DNA from 3 places in the Paenibacillus sp. J22FR21 genome. Region 2 is predicted to be linked to each of the others. Evidence: riboswitches for the same ligand, from Rfam matches in the RefSeq annotation. Region 2 holds a riboswitch; each other region holds the start of a gene.
The links. A riboswitch is a leader RNA that binds a small molecule or an ion and turns the genes downstream of it on or off. The one in region 2 is predicted to bind cyclic di-AMP.
Positions count from the first base shown of each region.

Region 1: linked by a shared signal. The riboswitch ahead of AC0YNS_RS20210 (histidine kinase) and the one ahead of AC0YNS_RS16730 (3D domain-containing protein) in region 2 are both predicted to bind cyclic di-AMP.
Region 3: linked by a shared signal. The riboswitch ahead of AC0YNS_RS30250 (G5 domain-containing protein) and the one ahead of AC0YNS_RS16730 (3D domain-containing protein) in region 2 are both predicted to bind cyclic di-AMP.

Region 1 is NZ_JBWDNJ010000005.1:385,558-391,716, reverse strand. It holds gene AC0YNS_RS20220 (LacI family DNA-binding transcriptional regulator) at 1-907, opposite strand, end outside; gene AC0YNS_RS20215 (DUF445 domain-containing protein) at 1,306-2,565, shown strand; cyclic di-AMP (ydaO/yuaA leader) riboswitch at 2,767-2,919, shown strand; gene AC0YNS_RS20210 (histidine kinase) at 3,114-5,444, shown strand; gene AC0YNS_RS20205 (basic amino acid ABC transporter substrate-binding protein) at 5,603-6,159, shown strand, end outside.
Region 2 is NZ_JBWDNJ010000004.1:281,625-287,783, forward strand. It holds gene AC0YNS_RS16720 (alpha/beta fold hydrolase) at 1-528, opposite strand, end outside; gene AC0YNS_RS16725 (polysaccharide deacetylase family protein) at 603-1,598, shown strand; gene AC0YNS_RS16730 (3D domain-containing protein) at 1,656-2,447, opposite strand; cyclic di-AMP (ydaO/yuaA leader) riboswitch at 2,555-2,757, opposite strand; gene AC0YNS_RS16735 (ATP-binding protein) at 2,823-3,962, opposite strand; gene AC0YNS_RS16740 (TetR/AcrR family transcriptional regulator) at 4,042-4,668, opposite strand; gene AC0YNS_RS16745 (CAP domain-containing protein) at 4,809-5,510, opposite strand; gene AC0YNS_RS16750 (HNH endonuclease) at 5,627-6,159, opposite strand, start outside.
Region 3 is NZ_JBWDNJ010000014.1:59,269-65,427, forward strand. It holds gene yabG (sporulation peptidase YabG) at 65-943, opposite strand; gene rsmA (16S rRNA (adenine(1518)-N(6)/adenine(1519)-N(6))-dimethyltransferase RsmA) at 1,014-1,916, opposite strand; gene rnmV (ribonuclease M5) at 1,916-2,476, opposite strand; gene AC0YNS_RS30250 (G5 domain-containing protein) at 2,593-3,741, opposite strand; cyclic di-AMP (ydaO/yuaA leader) riboswitch at 3,964-4,250, opposite strand; gene AC0YNS_RS30255 (TatD family hydrolase) at 4,438-5,202, opposite strand; gene AC0YNS_RS30260 (HD domain-containing protein) at 5,224-6,159, opposite strand, start outside.

The DNA of each region.
Region 1 (6,159 bases), on a different contig from region 2:
GCTTAAGCAGCACTTCTGTAGCGGCCGCTCCGATGCGGTCAGCCGGCTGCCGTATCGTCGTCAAGAGGGGGCGCAGCAACGTAGCGACCTGCTGATCGTCATAGCCGATTACGGCAACTTCATCCGGAACGCGAATGCCGGCCTCCATAAAGGCATTAATAACGCCGATCGCGATATAATCATCGCCGGCGAAAACCGCGCCCGGAAGCTGCTGCGCTTCGATCCATCGCCTAGCCGATTGATAGCCGAACTCAGCCGAATATTCGCCGGAAACGAGCTCGAACGGCTGGATGCCGGCTTCCTGAAGCGCCTCCAGGAAGCCATTGCGGCGTTCCCGAGTACTTCTAAACATTTCACTGCCGCTAAGATGCGCAATGGATGTATGTCCAAGCTCAATCAGATGTTGCGCCGCGGTATAACCACCTTTGAAATTGTTCACGGTAATGGAGTAGACATCATTCTCCGGTTTCTGATTATCGATCAGGACGTAAGGAATATTCCGTCGTTTCATTTCAATAATATAATGGTCTTCTTCAATCGGTGAGAGCAGAATAATACCATCCACGCGGTCCTCTTGGATCAGATAGTGACTGTCCTCCCGGCTGATGCTCTTCGTCACAGCTACAGCGAGGAAGTATCCCTGCTCAGCCAGAATACCGTTAATCTCATTGACGATTTCATCGAAGAAAGAATCCTGCATGGTGGTCATGATGAGGCCGATAATACCGGTCTTGCCCCTTGCGAGGCTGCGAGCGGCCGCACTTGGGCGATAATCGAGCTCCTTCATCACCTCAAGCACCTTCTGTCGATTCTTCTCGCGCACAGAACCTGCACCGTTAAGCACGCGGGATACCGTGACAACAGAGAGGCCCGACTTCTTGGCGACATCGAAAATACTAACCTTCATGCGTATGCATTCTCCTCCGGCGAGTAAAGTTAAAGCGGTTATACTTTAATTCAAAAAAATATAGGATCTAATCCCGATGATAATTAACTTGTTCGAATTCAAAGTTAAAGTGCTTTAACTTTTGTTTCTTTCCCTATTGTAGTGGAGGCCTCTCTGTTTATCAAGCATAATTTCTGTTCCTTCCTATACAAGCTATCGCAAAAAGCATATAATAAATCCAAAATTACCCGTATTCATAAGCTAGAGCGCCGGAAGAACTGACGAGCGCAATGGCGACTGAAGGCGGAGGAAGAGACAGACCCCGGGTCTTGTCTCTTTTTTCTTGCTTTTAGGGCTGTTTTTGCAACTGATTCGTATGAAGTGGTATGGTGTAAAGAAGCACTAGTAGGAGGAAGAACATGGCGAACGATTCGAGAAAAAACAAACATATTGCTAATATATCGCTTGGTATTATGGCAACGGGTTTCGCGGCTACGCTGCCTTTCGGCGGCACGGGGCTTAGCTTGCTGCATGTCGGCTTCGAGGCCGGTGTCATCGGGGGGCTCGCGGACTGGTTTGCCGTTACGGCGCTGTTTCGCCACCCGCTGAGAATTCCGATTCCGCATACGGCGCTGCTGCCGCGCAATCGCAAGAAGATGTCGGACGGTATCGTGCGCGTGCTCGAGGATCGGCTGCTTGCGAAGGAGAGCATGATCGAGAAGCTGCGGCAGATTGAGCTGGCGAAGCAGCTGTTGCCTGCTCTACGCCAGGCGGCTCATTCGGCGGTACACAGCGAGCGTCTGCCTCATCTGCTTGAGGGAGCGCTGCGTACGATCGAGATGGAGAAGCTAGTCCCTATTCTCTCGGGGGAAATTCGCTCCGCGGTGGAGCGAATTGATTTGGAAGCAGCGCTGCGCGGCTTCTTGCGCAACGCCGTGGAGAATGGCGTAGACGAGCGTCTGCTCGATCTGCTGCTGGAGCGTGCGGAAGAATGGGCGAGCACCGAAGGGATGCGCCGCGAGCTGGGCAATGCGGCGATGCAGCTCGTGAAAGGGCTGAATCTGGGCGGCCTGATGCAATTTGCGGTCAACGCGTTTATCGGCTATCTGGATGAGGATCGGCTGGGCACGATGCTGCAATCCTTTATCCTAACGAAGATTAATGAACTGAAGGTTCAAGGCACGGATCGTCGTGCAGTTATTATGAAGCATCTGCATCAAGGGCTGGAGATGTTAATCTCACGTTTGGCCGAGACCGGACAGTTGAACGCGCTGCGCGATGAATTGCTTGCTTCCTTCGATCTGGATGGCGAGATGACACGGTTGTTCGAATCGCTGCGCGAGAGGGGCATTACGTTCCTTCATTCGGAGGATTTTGCAGCTAAGGTTTGGCCGATGCTGGAGGGGCTGCTTGATCGCCTGGAGGAGAACCACGGCTTGGTTCAGGATGCCGAGCATTGGTTGAAAGGGCAGATCGCCGGACTCATTGAACGCAATCACGCGAAGATCGGCTCGTTCGTCAAGGAGAACCTCGATCGTCTCGACAATGATCAGCTGGTGGAGTTAATTGAAGATAAAGTGGGGCAGGACCTGCAATGGATTAGGGTGAACGGTGCCGTTTGCGGCTTCCTGATTGGTCTGCTGCTCCGGTTAATTGAAATGGGCTTCGGTTATAACTAGCGCGAAGCAGCAGGCTGTCTCTTCTATTTCGCCTTATTTGTGAGAAACGGCAAATTAGTGAGGTAGAAGGAGAGTGCTTGCGATCTACTCCATTGTAAGCGTTATATTCGCGTCAGTTGGCTGGAAATGAGAACGAAACCGTTTGCGGCATTCCTTTACAAAAGACATGCGCAGGCGTAACATACGATTCATGCTTAATCTTCTGCTATAGCGCTGAATTTCTGAATAGAAATCGGGGGAACCACTCATCTGGGGTGAATCTTGAAGAACAGACCGCATGGTCGACGCTTCAAGTAGGGCGACTCTCACGCCCGAATCCGTCAGCTAACCTCGAAAGCGTATAAGAGAGGCAACGAATGTTCGTGCAATAGACACTTTGATGATAACTTGTGCCTAGAAGCCGCGAGAGGCGTTCCTCTGTGTTAAAGAGGCAATCCCCCTGCAGGCTTCTTTTTTGTGCGTTTTATAAGGTAAGGATGGTCACAAAGAAGAATAAGTTTGCGAAGATTATGTAAGTTTAAAGGTGTAGAAAGGAAGGCGAAGTTGTCATGGCTGGTTACCGCCGCAAAACCCCTGAAGAAATGCTCTTATCCATCTCCAAAATTCATCGCGGCCGTCTTAAAATTTATGTTGGTGCCGTGAGCGGCTCAGGCAAAACCTATCATATGCTGCGCGAAGGCCAAGCGCTTATGCAGCAAGGCATTGAGGTTGTGATCTGCGCAGTTTCGACGATGCGCCGACCTGAAACGGTGGAGCAGCTTGCTGATTTGGAGCGGATTCCGAGTATTCATTGGTACAAGGGGGACGTGGAGAAGAAGGATCTTAATTTGGATGCCATTCTGGAACGGAATCCGGAGGTGCTGCTCGTTGACGGGCTGGCGCACGAGAACCGTCCGGAAGCGAAATTCCCGAACCGTTTGGAGGACATCCAATTTCTTCTGAGTCATGGTATCAGCATCATCACGACCGTGAATGTATACGAACTCGAAGGAGTAACCGAGCTTGCGCAGAAATTGACAGGCATCACAGCGGAATGTACGGTGTCCGCGGATCTGCTGGAATTGGCAGATGAGGTGCGGTTAATCGATGCTTCACCGGAAACGATTCTGTCACGCCTAAATGAAGGGCGTTTAAATAATATTAAAGATCCCGGGCTGCTCAAGCGTGGGAACCTCGGCAAGCTCAGAGAGATTGCGCTTCGGCTGATGGCGGAGGGCGTGAACGAGTCGCTGGAGAAATACCGCGAAGAGCAGGGCTTCATCGGGCCGTCCGGCGCGACGGAGCGCATCTTGGTAGCGGCGCAGTATCACTGGAATGGTTCGATCTATATCCGGCGCGGGCAACAAATCGCCAAACGTCTTGGCGGCGACTTGGAGGTTGTAGTCTTCGTCGATTCCAGCCAGGAGCCCACGAAGGAGAGAGATGACTTCAAGCGCTCCATTCTGAAGCTGACCGAGAAGGTGGATGCCGGCTTTAGAGAGATTCTGGTTAATAATAGAAGACAAATCCCGCGTGCACTCATTAAATACGCGATGCTGATTAATGCCACCCGTATTGTTATGGGGCATTCCAAGCAGACGCGTGCACAGGAGATTGCACAGGGTTCTATCGCGGGAAGCGTGCTGAAACAAATGCGCAACATTGACGTTTTCTTCATGGCGGACAGAGCCGATCATGAGGGGGAGCGAGTACTGCCGACGAAACGGGCAACCCCGAAGATGACAGCCGAGCCGTACCGGAGGCTGAGTGCGCAAGAGGTCGAGAAGAAGATCGAGCGGATTCGCCGCGGTAAATTCAAGGTCTATGTCGGCGCAGCACCGGGAGTGGGCAAGTCCTATATGATGCTTCGCGAGGGCAATGATTTGCTGCGCAAAGAAATCGATGTTGTAGTTGGACTTATGGAGACGCATGACCGCGCGGAAACGCAGGATCAGGCCGGACGGCTTGAGGTTGTGCCTCGTCGGACAGTTGAATGCGATGGCCAGGTTTACTCGGAGATGGATGTGGACGCGATTATTGCGCGCAATCCGGAGGTTGTGCTGATTGATGAGCTGGCCTATAACAACGCACCGAGCTGCCGCAACAAACGGAGGTACGAGGATGTTCAGGAGATCCTGGACGCCGGCATATCCGTTATTGCGACAATGAACATTCACCATCTGGAAAGCTTGAAGGATGCGGTGGAGCAAATTACAGGGACTGCTGTAAAAGAGACGGTTCCGGACCTGATGCTGCGCGTTGCCGATGAGGTTGAGCTGATCGATGTGGCGCCTGACACGCTGCAGCAACGGATGCGGGAAGGTCATATTTATAAAATGTGCGACGTTGAGGACGCGCTCTGCGGCTTCTTCAAGACAGGTAATCTAATTGCGCTGCGCGAGCTTGCTTTGCGGGAAATCGCGGACGATGTCGATGAGCGACTGGAATCATGGGAACGCAACGGTTCGCTTCGCGGTCCATGGCGTCGTCACGAATCAATCTTCGTTGCGGTAACGGTGAACAAGAAAGCGGAGCGACTCATTCGCCGCGGCTTCCGAATTGCGCATAGGCTCAAAGCGGATTGGCATGTTCATTACGTGCAGACGGATGCGGTGCCTGGTGAAGAGGAGCGGATTGCAGAGCTGCAAGAGTTAACGGCGCGACTTGGCGGTACGTTCGAGGTCGAGCACAATGTCTCGCGTAACGATGTACCTGCTGCTTTGCTGGCGAAGGCGAACGTGTTGAAGAGCTCCCAAATGGTGCTCGGTCAATCCGGTCAAGGCTTCTGGAGCAAGCTGCGGAATAAATGCGTGGTCGACACCATTCTGCGTGATGGACGGCATATGGATGTGCTTGTTGTAGCGGATTTTAATCCAAACATCGAAATTGGAGAAGAATAGATACTGGGGTTTAGGTACACATTTATTCACAAGCATGGATATCCATTAAACTTGGTAATATGTGAGATTACCTGACAATTTAAAAATTTAAATTGAAACAAGACTTTTTTCTTGATAGAATCTTTAGTGTATTAAAGATGACTTTAGGGGGAAACAGAATGAAAAAGTGGTATATTATAGCTATTCTTACATTAGTGACAGCGGTAATTCTCTCTGGTTGTGGTGCGAAGAACAGTAACAATAACAACACAGGCAGCGAAGCAGGCAACAGCAGTGATGATACAACGTACATGTTTGCAACAGATGCGGCTTATGCTCCAATGGAATATATGGACAAAGACAAAATCACGGGCTTCGACATCGAATTCCTTGACGCCGTTATGGATGAAGCCGGCCTAAAGCATGAAGTGAAGAACACGGGCTGGGATGGCATGCTGGTTGGCGTAGAGAAAGCTACAGAGTTCCAAGCAGGAATCTCGAGTATCTCGATCACAGACGAGCGCAAACAAACTTACGACTACTCTATGCCGTATTTTGAATCCATTAACGTCATTATGGTTAAAGAAGGCAGCGACATTAAGAGTGCGCTTGACTTGAAAGATAAGAAGGTTGCTGTTCAAACCGGTACTACAGCTGACATCTTGATGACGGAGATCATGGGTAACAGCAACACGGATTTGAAGAAATTCGACAGCAATGCCGTTGCTTTGCTTGA
Region 2 (6,159 bases):
TCGGCTTGGATCGACTTCAGGCATATTCAGCGCGATGCCTGCCAACTGAGCTGTGTCGAGGAAGATGTGACGGAACAGCAGCTGATCCGGCTCATCGTCAAGACCGCGGATGATGTGGCCTTGATGGGTATTGCCTTTCACACTGCCGGTGTCTTCGGACTTGCCGCCTTGGCCGCGGCAATCCATAGCGAATACGGAATAGCCAAGGGATACATAAGCAAGACGCTCCGTCCAATCGCCGGAGTGGCCGGTATAACCGTGAAATTGAACAACTGCAGGATGTGGCGCTGCCGCGTTCCGAGGACGCGCATATTGCGCATGAACACGCGCACCTTTGACGCCGGTAAAGTAGAGATCGAAGCATTCCGCCTGCGGCGTTTGGAAGGAACTAGGAATAAGTTCGACGGCAGCATCTGTATGGCGCATTTCCGTTAATGCGCGTTCCCAGTATGCATCGAAGTCAGCAGGTTTCGGATTGATTCCTGAATACGTTTTCAATTCTTGAAGCGGCATATCAATGGCTGGCATGTTCTATCCCCTTTTCAACTTATTCCCTTACATGTTACGTGTTTGAGACTAACCGTGTAAAGAGGGATCTTTTCATGCATGATCATAGAACGGCAGGGCAAAATGAGATCGACCGGTTACTGCACGGCTATTCTTGCACGGAGCGGAGGACGAAGAACATGTTCGGGATGCCTGTAACAAAGCGGGTGTTAGTGCTGCTGCTTCTGCTTGCTTGGTCCGCATTATTAAGTTCCTCGACATATGCTGACGATGCCAGGTCCTCATCTGAGGGCTTTCCGCAGGTCAGCAGTGCTAATACGCCTGAGCAAGCCGCGGACGGACACGGGATCAATGCCGGTGCCAAGCATGCCCAGCCTTCTTTCAACAGCGAGCAGAAACGCAGGAAGAAACGCAGCGCCATATCATGGGTAAAGCTGCAGCAACAATTTCCCGGTTCATTCGTTGTATGGGGACCGCGAGGATCAAGAAGAGTGGCGCTGACCTTCGATGATGTGCCCGATCCGCGATACACGCCTCAGGTACTGGAAATACTGGCTCGCTATAAAGTAAGAGCGACTTTCTTTGTCGTCGGCAACCGCGCTGCGAAACACCCTGCTCTTGTAAGGCGCATGCGTAAGGAAGGCCATATTATCGGCAATCATTCGTATGATCATGCGGTCTTCTCACGCATCTCCCGCTATGCCTTCGAGCAGCAAATTTGGCAAACCGATTGGATTCTGCGTCCTCTTGCCGGATACAGTCCCAAATTTATACGGCCGCCCTACGGCGAGATTACGCCGCAGCAAGTAGACTGGCTGCGGCGGCGTGGTTACATTGTAGTCAATTGGGATGTGGATTCCGTCGATTGGAAAGGCCTGGACAGCAACACCATTCTCATCAACATCAAGAGAACGCTGCAGCCCGGTTCGATTATATTGCAGCATGCCGGCGGCGGCGAAGGACAAGATTTATCAGGCACGGTCGCTGCGCTGCCAAAGCTCATCCGGCTGCTCCGCAGCAAAGGGTATCAGATCGTCACGCTGCCCGAGCTGCTGAATAAATCCGAGGCTCGCGGTGCACGGACAAGGTAATGGAAACGAACAAAACGGCAGCCCCACCGACCGGGCTGCCGTTTGCATCTCTATATGCTATTCCAGAACGAATACTTTCACGTATTGGAAGCCAAACGTCTTGGCTTGCTCTTGTGATTGCGGTATGAAAATATCAATACGCTGGCCTTTGATGGCACTGCCTGCATCAGCTGCAATGGCCATCATGCCGCCACTCGGAAGTCCGGCATGGTCATAGCCAGTAACATAGACCTTGCTGCCAAGCGGGATGATCTTCGGATCAACTGCAATTGTTCCAAGCTTAAGCGGGTTACCGAAGTAGTCAACAGCGCCCCATGAGCCGTTCTCAGAAGCAGCGGCTGTATACGCACTTGCTTTAGCTTGAACAACTTCCGAATAGTTATAATTGCTGCTGCCGATGGTGATGATTTCTTCTTCTCTGTCCACGGAGGTCATTTTCATCGACTTACCGACTGCTGCTTTAGACGCAGCTTTCACAGCTTTCGGCGCAGCCTTCGCTTTGGCTTTCGGAGCTGCCTTTGCTGCTGTCTTAGGTACTGCTTTTGCTTTAGGTGAAGCCTTAGCAGTAGCCTTCGCTTCCGCCTTCGGCGCTGTCTTCGCAGTCGTCGACGTCTTCACAACACTCGAAGCCGGGATAACAATGCTAAGCCCCGCGTAGATGTTGGTAGGCTCAATCATCGGATTAGCTTTCAGCATCTGCTCCAATGAAATGCCGAATTGCTTGGAAAGCTCCCAGAAGGTGTCGCCGTCTTTCGCGCTGTACGTCGATGCCGCGCTTGCCGTGTGTGTAAGAACAGCAAAGCTAAGCGCTGCAATTACCGCGCTTTTCTTCCAAAGATGTTTCATCAAGTTGTATTGCCTCCTTTTGATTTACGGCTATCATCCACGTTGTGCTTGTGCGGATTTATTCCGTCATCGCGATGAAGGACACACAGCTATACAAGCTATGTCATAAACTTCCTTATCGCATGCGGCCTGCGAGGTTAGTTGTCGGATTCGGATTGAGGAGTTCAACCCTACGCTTCGTGAATAAGCGATTCACCCCAGCGCCATATGCGCGTTCAGCGCTGCATTCCCTTATGCGGAAATACAGGCCGGAGGGCAGTTATGCCACTCCCTAAAAGATCCCCCGTACGTTACGTTTCGGCTCGCGTAATAGAATACCATATCCGGCAAAGCAAATCCTACCGGTAAATACAGGAACAGCTCTTGAAATTACCACTTCTATACATTTCGCGGGAGAAAAATGCTCACCGTTGTCCCTTTCTCAGGGATGCTCGTAATGTCCATTCGACCTCGATGACCTTCGATAATGCGATAACAAATCATAAGTCCAAGACCCGTTCCGCTGTCTTTCGTAGTGAAGAACGGGCCGCCCAGTTTAGGCAGCTGATCCTGTGGAATACCTACACCTTGGTCGATGATTTCAACGATTAATTCGCTCTGCTGGTGCAGCTTCACGTCAATCGTGATTACGCCTCCGCTCGGCATGGCCTCTATCGCATTCTTGAGCACGTTGACGAATACCTGCTTCAGCTGATTCTCGTCGCAAAGCAGCTCCGCTGAAGTGGCATCCGCACGCGAGACGATCTGCACATCGCGCAGAATCGCCTGCGTCTCAAGCAGCGTCAATACACTTTGAATGATTTTGACCAAGTCATGCTTACGGAACTGATTGGCCTGCGGCTTGGCAAGCGCCATAAATTCCTGCACGATCGAATTGATTCGGTCCAATTCAACAAGCATAATATCGAAATACTCATGATATTGATCAATCTTCGTCTTCAGAAACTTAGAGAAGCCGATCAGCGAAGTAAGGGGGTTGCGTATTTCGTGAGCGATACCTGCAGCCATTTGGCCGGCCACAGACAGCTTCTCCGATTGAATCAGCGCTTCCTCTTCTTTCTTCCTCTCGCGTATATCGCGAAACACGCTCTGCACAACAGTGCCTTTATTCAAGTAATTGCGAATTCGTGTGCTGGATACCTCGACATCAATGATCTCCCCGCCTTCTGCAATCACCTTGCAATCGAGAAATTCATTGGGCTCGTCCGTCTCCATAATCGCTTGAACTCGTTCTGCGGATCGCTCCCAATAATCCGGATGTATGTAACGAAAGCTCTTCTCGCCTGTAATGACGCCGCTGTCCGTAATATTCAACAGTTTAAGACCTGCTTGATTGGCGAACAGGATTTCGTTCCCGTCATGTACAAAAATCGGCTCCGGCAAATATTTAATCAATCGTTGGTAATTGTGCATATCAGATCTGGCATCGATATCGTCCACGCCATGATTCCCTTTACCCAGCTTCCTCTTCACATTCACAGCAAGCGGCTTGTTACAATATACGGCTTTACGCCTCATGTCTCATACCCTCCGGGTGATGAAGTCTTCCTAAGGATTTCGCCTCTAATTCTTGCAAACCCTGCTCAGTGAGAAAGTTTTAATGTGAACGCATACCGCGAATCAGCGTTTGTATGCCTTGCTTGAAAATCGGCATCGTCCGCGCGAGCAGCTCATCCGTCGGTTCGGAGTGGTTGCTGTAGGTGCTGATGAAGCCTTGCAGGTAGTAAAATAAGATCCGGCCATTATTCAATGCTGCCTCTTGCATCACTTCCTCTGACCCTTCAGAGACCGCACTATGCAATACCTTCATTATGTGAGCGAACAGTCGGTTGCGAATGACGTTGACCTCGAGTTCCGGCTGCAGTTCATCCACTCGTACCGAGGCGGACATGAACAGGACGGTTTGCAGACTGCCGCTCGTCAGGCTGAAGAGGATATATTCGCTGCATACGGCAAGCAGCTTATCCAGGGCCGCCGTATCCGGCTTGTTGATTTCGCCTTGCAGCTTCTGTTCGAGCTTGAGCAGCGAGGGAATCGCAATCTGCTGAAGCAGTTCTTCTTTATTTCTGAAATATAAATATATGGCGGTATGCGAGCAGCCTGCTGCTTTGGCAATTTCACGCATCGTAACAGCCGAATACCCTTTCTCCGCGAATAAAGCTGCCGCTGCGGCACGAATCGCTGCTTTCATCTCTTCCGTTAATTGTTGCCTTCTTGTAGTCATAGCACCGGCACCTCATATTTAGTCTCGATTAGTTTGATAACCATTGGTCACAGAATAACCGACGGTTATTACAACGTCAACTTATAACACGCAAAAAGAGCGGCCGATGTACGGCCGCTCTTAGCTATTTAATCTTATTATTAGGACGTGAATTCTTGCACCCACTCGCCGTTGTAATATGCAACGCCGAGTTTGTTAAAGTTTTTGCTGAGGATGTTCGCTTTATGGCCCGGGCTGTTCATCCATGCCTGCATGACTTCTGCCGGCGTACGCTGACCCTTCGCGATATTCTCACCTGCATAGGAGTAAGAAACGCCATAAGCACGCATCATATCAAACGGCGAACCGTATGTGGGCGAGTTATGATCAAAGTAGTTGTTCGCATACATATCCTTCGCCTTGTCCAAAGCGACTTTCGTCAAGAGCGTATCGGATTTCAATATGCCCAGACCTGCATTGGCACGTTCTTTGTTAACCAATGTAACGACTTGAGCGGCAAACGTGCTCTTATCTGTTGTGCTGGTTCCTGTGTTGGTGTTAGATGATCCGCTGTTCGACGATCCGCTGTTCGAGGAACCTGTCGTTACCGGAACCTTAATCGTCATGCCCGCCCAAATGACATTCGGGTTCGCAATGTTCGGATTCGCTGCAATCAGCTTGCTGAGGCTGACCCCGTATTTCGTTGCGATCTTGTACATCGTGTCGCTGCTCGTAACCTTATACGAGACGGAACTGTTCACTGTGGCTGCTTCTGCCTTCTGCAGGGCTGCTCCTCCTCCAGCTACGATCAAACCGGCTGCGAGTACGCTAGCTACACCTATACGAAATGGTTGCATCTTCATGAATATTTCCTCCTTGTTATGGTTATCGTGTGTGCCGACCTTTCGACGCCACCCATGTTAACACGGGGAAATAGCAAAATACACCTCATAAAATATGGAAACCATCTCATTGGATGCTAAAAATCATCAAATACAAAGTCCAATTTATCCGCCTTTTTCAGGTTGCAGGCGGCACATGCGCAGACGCAATTTGCGGGAGACGAAAGTCCTCCCTTTGACTTCGGCAGCACATGGTCGATCGTGTCCCCATAACGGCCGCAATACTTGCAAATATAGTCGTCGCGCTGCAGCACCAGCAGCCGGAAATCCGTCTTCGTATAGAGCTTGTGGATCAAGCCGGGATTAATAATGCCGGCTGCACCTTCCTCCACCATCCGCACAGCCATCTCCGTCGGAATATCGGTCGACCAGCGTTTCCCGGTTTCGCGGTGACCGCGCAGCCGAATATGTCCGCGGCCACGATCATTAAGGAGCGAGGTTTTGTATGTAAAAGCACCTTTAATCGGATTTATGTTCCGATCCGGCGGGCGAACTGCAACCTGTTCTATAGCGCTGATTTCCGCTTTTAAGCTTTTGATCTTCGCGGCTTTCGATCGTTTGTGGCGACGTTTGCGCTTCCGCTTCGCTGCAGGTATTGGCGCTGCTTCGA
Region 3 (6,159 bases), on a different contig from region 2:
GGTGTCAATATAAAAAAGGGTACTTTTTTCTCCGGTACGTATATTTTAGCCCGAAGCAGCCATATTATACAGTTGGCTTTACACCGGTCAGCGTTTTAGGCTTAGGCAAACCAACCCGGAACTTCCCTAATGTTTCAATGCCCCCGACTCCATCGATTCCGCTGATTGTGCCGTGAATGACATCCGATAAATTGATCGTCTCTCGTATCGAGGTATAGCTGGCTTTAATGGCGACATACACCGGATCCAGCGCATGGATGAGCACCCGGCCCGGAGAACTGGCGAAGTTCGATCCATTCTGCAGCAGCGCTTCATAATGCGATTGGCATGCGCCGGCTACGACAATTAAGCTGTCTTTGCTTTTCTCATACTGACGCGCTATCCGTACTGCATTAACGAAATTTTGCGAGTTTTTGTAGCTGGCCAGGTTATGCAGATCATCCTGGTTCCGAGTCTTCAGCACGCCGTCATGGCCGGTTATCACGACAATATCCGGTTTAATCTGTGGAAGCAGTCGGTAAACCACGTCGGCCATTTGGGATTCATGTACGTATACCCCGTGGGCAGGGACGCGCATTTGCGTATACAGCTGCATGCTTTTTCTCATATAGTTGCTGTCCCCGTCCAAATGAAGTACTTTTCCGGGCACCTCAAAGTACGGCTGGGATTGGCTTTGCGCGCGCTGCAGTTCACGTTCAATTATCTGCTGCTCGCGTTGTTCCTGCATCCTTAGCGTGGACTCACTGGCCTTAATGCGTGCCTGCCTCGCTGCGCCGGAAGATTCCGGATCGCTCATAACGGACAAATCGACAATTGGCGCGTCTGCAAGCAGACGATAGTCGGTGCCCTTTAGGATGGCTGTCTGTTCTTCTAGAATTGTCGCAACACGAAAAAGGACGTCCCCGCCATAGGATTTGCGGACGACCAGGTCCCCTTGCTTCATGGGCAAATCACCTCTTCGTCTATCCTATGGGGAGACGCCCCTGATGGTGCGCTCACTTTTATTTTTTCGTCTAGCTGCTGTGTAAGTCCGCAGCCAGGAGTGCACGGCTCAATGCCGCAAACTCCTCAAGAGACAGCGTCTCCCCACGCCGGGACGGATCTATGCCGATGCCTTCAAGCAGCGGTCCGAGCTTCTCGCGATTCACTTTGCCTACATAAGCGGTCAAATTGTTCGCAATGGTCTTGCGGCGCTGCGCGAAACAAGCCTGTACCGTTTGGAAGAAATGCGCTTCGTTCTCGACTTCAACAGCCGGCTTGTCCCGCAGCGAAAGCTTAATAACCGCGGAATCAACATTCGGCTGCGGAATGAAGACGGTATGCGGGACAATGCAAACCAGCTCAGGCACACAATAGTACTGCACAGCAACGCTAAGGCTGCCGTACTCCTTGCCACCGGGCTTGGCCGCCATCCGCTGCGCGACTTCCTTCTGGATCATGACGACGATATTCTCAAGCGGCAGTTTCTCTTCCAGAAGCTTCATCAGAATCGGAGTCGTCACGTAATAAGGCAGGTTCGCAACAACACTCACGCCGGAGAGCCCGGCAAACTGCTCCTTCAGCAGCTGGGCAAGGTCGAGCTTCAGCACGTCGCCATGTACGACGTGCACATTCGGCGTATCCGCCAATACATCCTTAAGAATCGGAATAAGCCGATTGTCGATCTCCACTGCGGCTACGCGTCCTGCAGCGTCTGCCAGCTTCTGCGTCAATGCGCCGATACCCGGCCCGATCTCAAGCGCGCCTTTCGTCTCATCCAGCTCAGCGGCGCTGACAATGTTGCGCAAAATATTTTGATCGATCAGAAAGTTCTGACCGAGGCTCTTCTTAAATGTGAAACCGTATCTGGCGATAATGTCTTTCGTGCGCTTCGGTGAAGCAACATCGACACCTGCCTTCATTCCCTCTGTCATCATTAATCTCCTTCGCTCGCCTGCTCCATCGTGGTTAGAGCCCGCATAAATTCCTCACGCGTAATTCGAAACATCGAACAGCGCTTATAGAACTGCTTGCCATTCGCATAGCCGATTCCGAGCAGATTGCCCATCTTCAGCCGTCTATCCGAAGCTTGCGGATGTACGAGCAGACCTGCTTGCATTAAATCTTCCATCGTGACCTCAGCAAGGCCGGCAGTGTCAGACGTCGCTTCCGTCCGCAAATTAGCGAGTGCTCGCTTAATTGCTTCCGGTGATGCGTTCTCGACGCCTATGTCTCCTTTGTAAAGCGCCTCCTCCTGAGGGAGAAAAGCATGCTTGCAGCCTGGTACACGCTGCGCCACGATCTTGCGGATTCGCTCGCCTGCATGATCAGGGTCGGTGAAAATAATAACGCCTCTGCGCTCCTGCGCCAGCATGACTCGGCGGATTACCGCTTCGCCAATCGCCGACCCACCGGTCTCAATGGTTTCTGCTTCAACGGCGCGTTTGATGGCGACAGTATCGTCTTTACCTTCTACTACAATGATTTCTTTAATCATGGGACTCCATTCCTTCCCTTCCGTACAACATGCAAAAAGAAGAGGCATCGCCTCTTCTTATGATGGCATATTTACGCGCGAAATACGATACGCATGTTCATACCGAGGAATACTGCCTACACTGCTGATGGTTTCTTCGGACCCAGCACATAAACCGTATAGCCCCGCTTCCGCCCAAATTTATCGGCATACGACTCGCTGTCAAAGTAAACATCAATCTTGTTGCCTTTGACTGCACTGCCCGTATCCTCAGCTCGGCGGAAACCGATTCCTTCGATATACACCCACCAGCCAATCGGAATGACTTTCGGGTCGACCGCAATGGTACGGCCTTCTTGAACGCGTGCTCCCGATGCGGTAATACCGTACTGTGGATGGTTCTTGCCTTTACCCGTCGAAGCCAAGCCGGCAGAATAAGCCGTAAGGGTTACATTCTTTATTACTTTCTTTGCACTGAACGTAACGCCTCGCTTCGTCATGGTAGATATGCTCGGCGAATTCGCCCGCAGCATCGTTACCTTCGGTTCAGGTTTCTTCGTCCCGACCGACACGATTTGATCGACAGAAGGTGACTTGGTCAACTTCTCGACTAATGTCTGCGAGACTAGAACTCCGTCTTCGAAAGTCTTTTCATAACGTTTAACGACCGTGCCTTGTTTACCCGTTTGGACAAGCTGTTCTTTCCCTTGCGCTAGCTTGGGATCATCCTTCTTCACAGTGGAGAAGGGAACGGGGTGGGTACTCTCCGAGATCTTCGTATCAATCCGAGTGATTGAAATAATCATATTCGGTTTAAGTCCCGAGGATAACGAAGGTACTACCTTATCTTGACTGCGTATCGATATATGAGCCTGATCGATCGCCGCCTGTACGGTTCTTTCTGTCGTGTACAACGTTCTTGCTTTGCCGTCAGCTTTTACAATAAGAGGCACCGCTTGATTAATAACAATTCGGTCACCGTCTTTAATACCGCCATCCAGCGGCATCGACACTTTATCATAAGTGCCAACTGCAATAGCTTGTTCATCCAGTAGGCGTTGAAGGACCCATTGCTTCGTAGAGACAATGGTTTCTCGTCCATTCACTACTACGGACACGCGCTTGTCAGCCGTTCCGTACAACAACACCAGAAACATGAAAGTCATAGCGATTGAGATCATAGCGCTTAGTACAATTAAACGCATGTTCTCATGCTTCCATCGCAATGCGAAAGACATGCTGGATGATCGTTTCCCATGGGTGTCCTTAAGCTGGAGTGCTCCCATTTCATCGGTCCTCCTTACATAGCCCCGCCGCCTTTGTTACGCATGATTACATAGACGCGACTATAGAGATTTTCTTTCCAAATTCAGCCCCGGACCACTTCCATAATACAGCTTTTGTCGTCAGTTTATGCTTCTTTCAAACAAAAAGAAGCCCGACGACAGAGGATCTGTTTCGTGGCTTCCCATTAGACAATGGTAGCATGGAATTGCATGCACGAGGGTGATCTCTCTTATTGACGCTTACGAGGTTAGCTGTCGGATTCGGACGTGAGAGTCGCCCTATTCGCTAATGGCACGTTCGAACAATTGCTGCTGTGCCGGTCGCAAAATTCACCCCAAGAAGAATTTCATGTCTATCGCTGTCTGCCTTGTACAAAACAGTGTCGCCCTTTAGTCGACGAACACGTTTTAAGGAGAAGAAACGAACAAGCTGTTTCTCCGTGATACAAACAGTTTCAACAATTGGTTCCCCCGCTCTCCGAATTCCGGAGATTAAGCGTTTTATTGGAAAAGGAATACAAGTTTTGTTGCTCTGAAATGAATCATACCGTCTACCGCGCCACATTGTAAAGAACTGATTAATGACGATTTTAACGAATTTCAAGGAAAAATAGACGAAAAGCAAGCAATTTCTTCAATCAAAATCAGTTTTATCACGAGAATAGTCCCAAATCCTTGCTTTCAAAGCCGTTTTCATCAGATTCCAAAACATTTCCTTGCGTTTTCCGTGGTTATTTCGCCGACTTCCTCCACACTTTTACCCGTTATCTCCGAGATCGTGTTTGCTACAAGACGGACGAATGCAGACTCATTTCGTTTTCCGCGATGGGGGTGAGGAGCCAAATAAGGAGCATCCGTTTCGATCAAAATTCGGTCCAGAGGCACTTGTGAAAGCACTTCCTTTGGCACCCTTGCATTGGTGAATGTAAGCGGTCCACCGAACGAAATATAGAAGTTCATATCGAGACATTGTTTCGCCGTTTCCCAACTACCGGAGAAGCAGTGCATGACCCCGCCAACGTCCTTGGCATCCTCTTCTCGAAGCAAACGGACGACATCCTCGTGGGCATCCCGATTATGAATAACGATTGGCATCCGTTTCTGCTTGGCTAATTGGATTTGTTCGCGGAATACTCGCTGCTGAACATCTTTAGGCGAGGTGTCCCAGTGGTAATCCAGACCAATTTCGCCGATCGCCACAACCTTCGGATGGTCACAAAGCGATGCAATCCAATCCAGATCCTCGGGACGCATATCAATACTGTCAACCGGATGCCAGCCCACAGCCGCATATATAAAGGAATACTGCTCGGCAAGCGCCATCGTAGTTGGGATGGTCTCACGGTTAAAGCCGATATTGATGAGCTTATGTACGCCGGCAGCCTGCGCTCTTTCGATAACTTCTGCTCGGTCTTCGTCGAATTTAGGCGAGTCTAAATGCGTATGCGTGTCGATTAACATGATGGATATGGAAACCCCTTTCTACATTAAAGCAAATAATTCGCGGAGTTTCGCAGGCAGCCTGTGAGCTGATTCGCGAAGCGGTTCCTCCGGGTAATAAAGATGGTACTTACCTTGATGGATACCGGTAATGGAACGAATGATATCCGAGCGGCTTGAGATTTCCGACAATCGTTCATCACTGCTCAGCAGCAGAATCGGAGGTTTTTCTTCCTTGCCCGCAGCAGTTGTTGAGCCGGGACGATAAACATCGTAGGGCATGTCGTAAGGAAAGTCAATTTCTAGGTGATAGTCCGGATGAAGGCCGATTTCTTGCAGCTGCTCACGGATTTCTTGCCACAGCTTCTCATCAGGGTGATCCATCGTAACATATTTGTACAGCTTGCGATTGAGAAACCTACGGCATAGGTCCGACAACACGGGATCAGGCTCATGGACCCATTGTGCAAAAGCCGTTTGAACAAGGGCTTCATCCAGATCCAAATACCCTTCAATGTCCATTGTGCCCGCAAGCAGCATCTTTATAGGCTTCATTAATGTATGAAATTTGTAATCATTCGCGAAGAGCTCCTTCGCCCTTCGGAAGATTTGCCTTAATATAATTTCAGAGCTTCTCGTGACCGGGTGAAAATACACCTGCCAGTACATTTGATAACGAGACATGAGATAGTCTTCGACGGCATGCATGCCGCTTTCCTTCACCACAATCCTGCCCTGATGAGGCCGCAGCACTCGCAATATACGCTCCAGATCAAAGGTGCCGTAATTCACTCCCGTAAAATAAGCGTCTCTAAGCAAGTAATCCATGCGATCGGCATCCATCTGACTGGAGACCAGACTGACCACTATAGGCTGATGATAGGTTTTGCAAATAACGGCGGCAATGCGCTCCGGATAGCTCGAATCAAATTCGCGTAAGACTGCATTAATTTCCGTATTTCCAAGCAAAATGCGGCA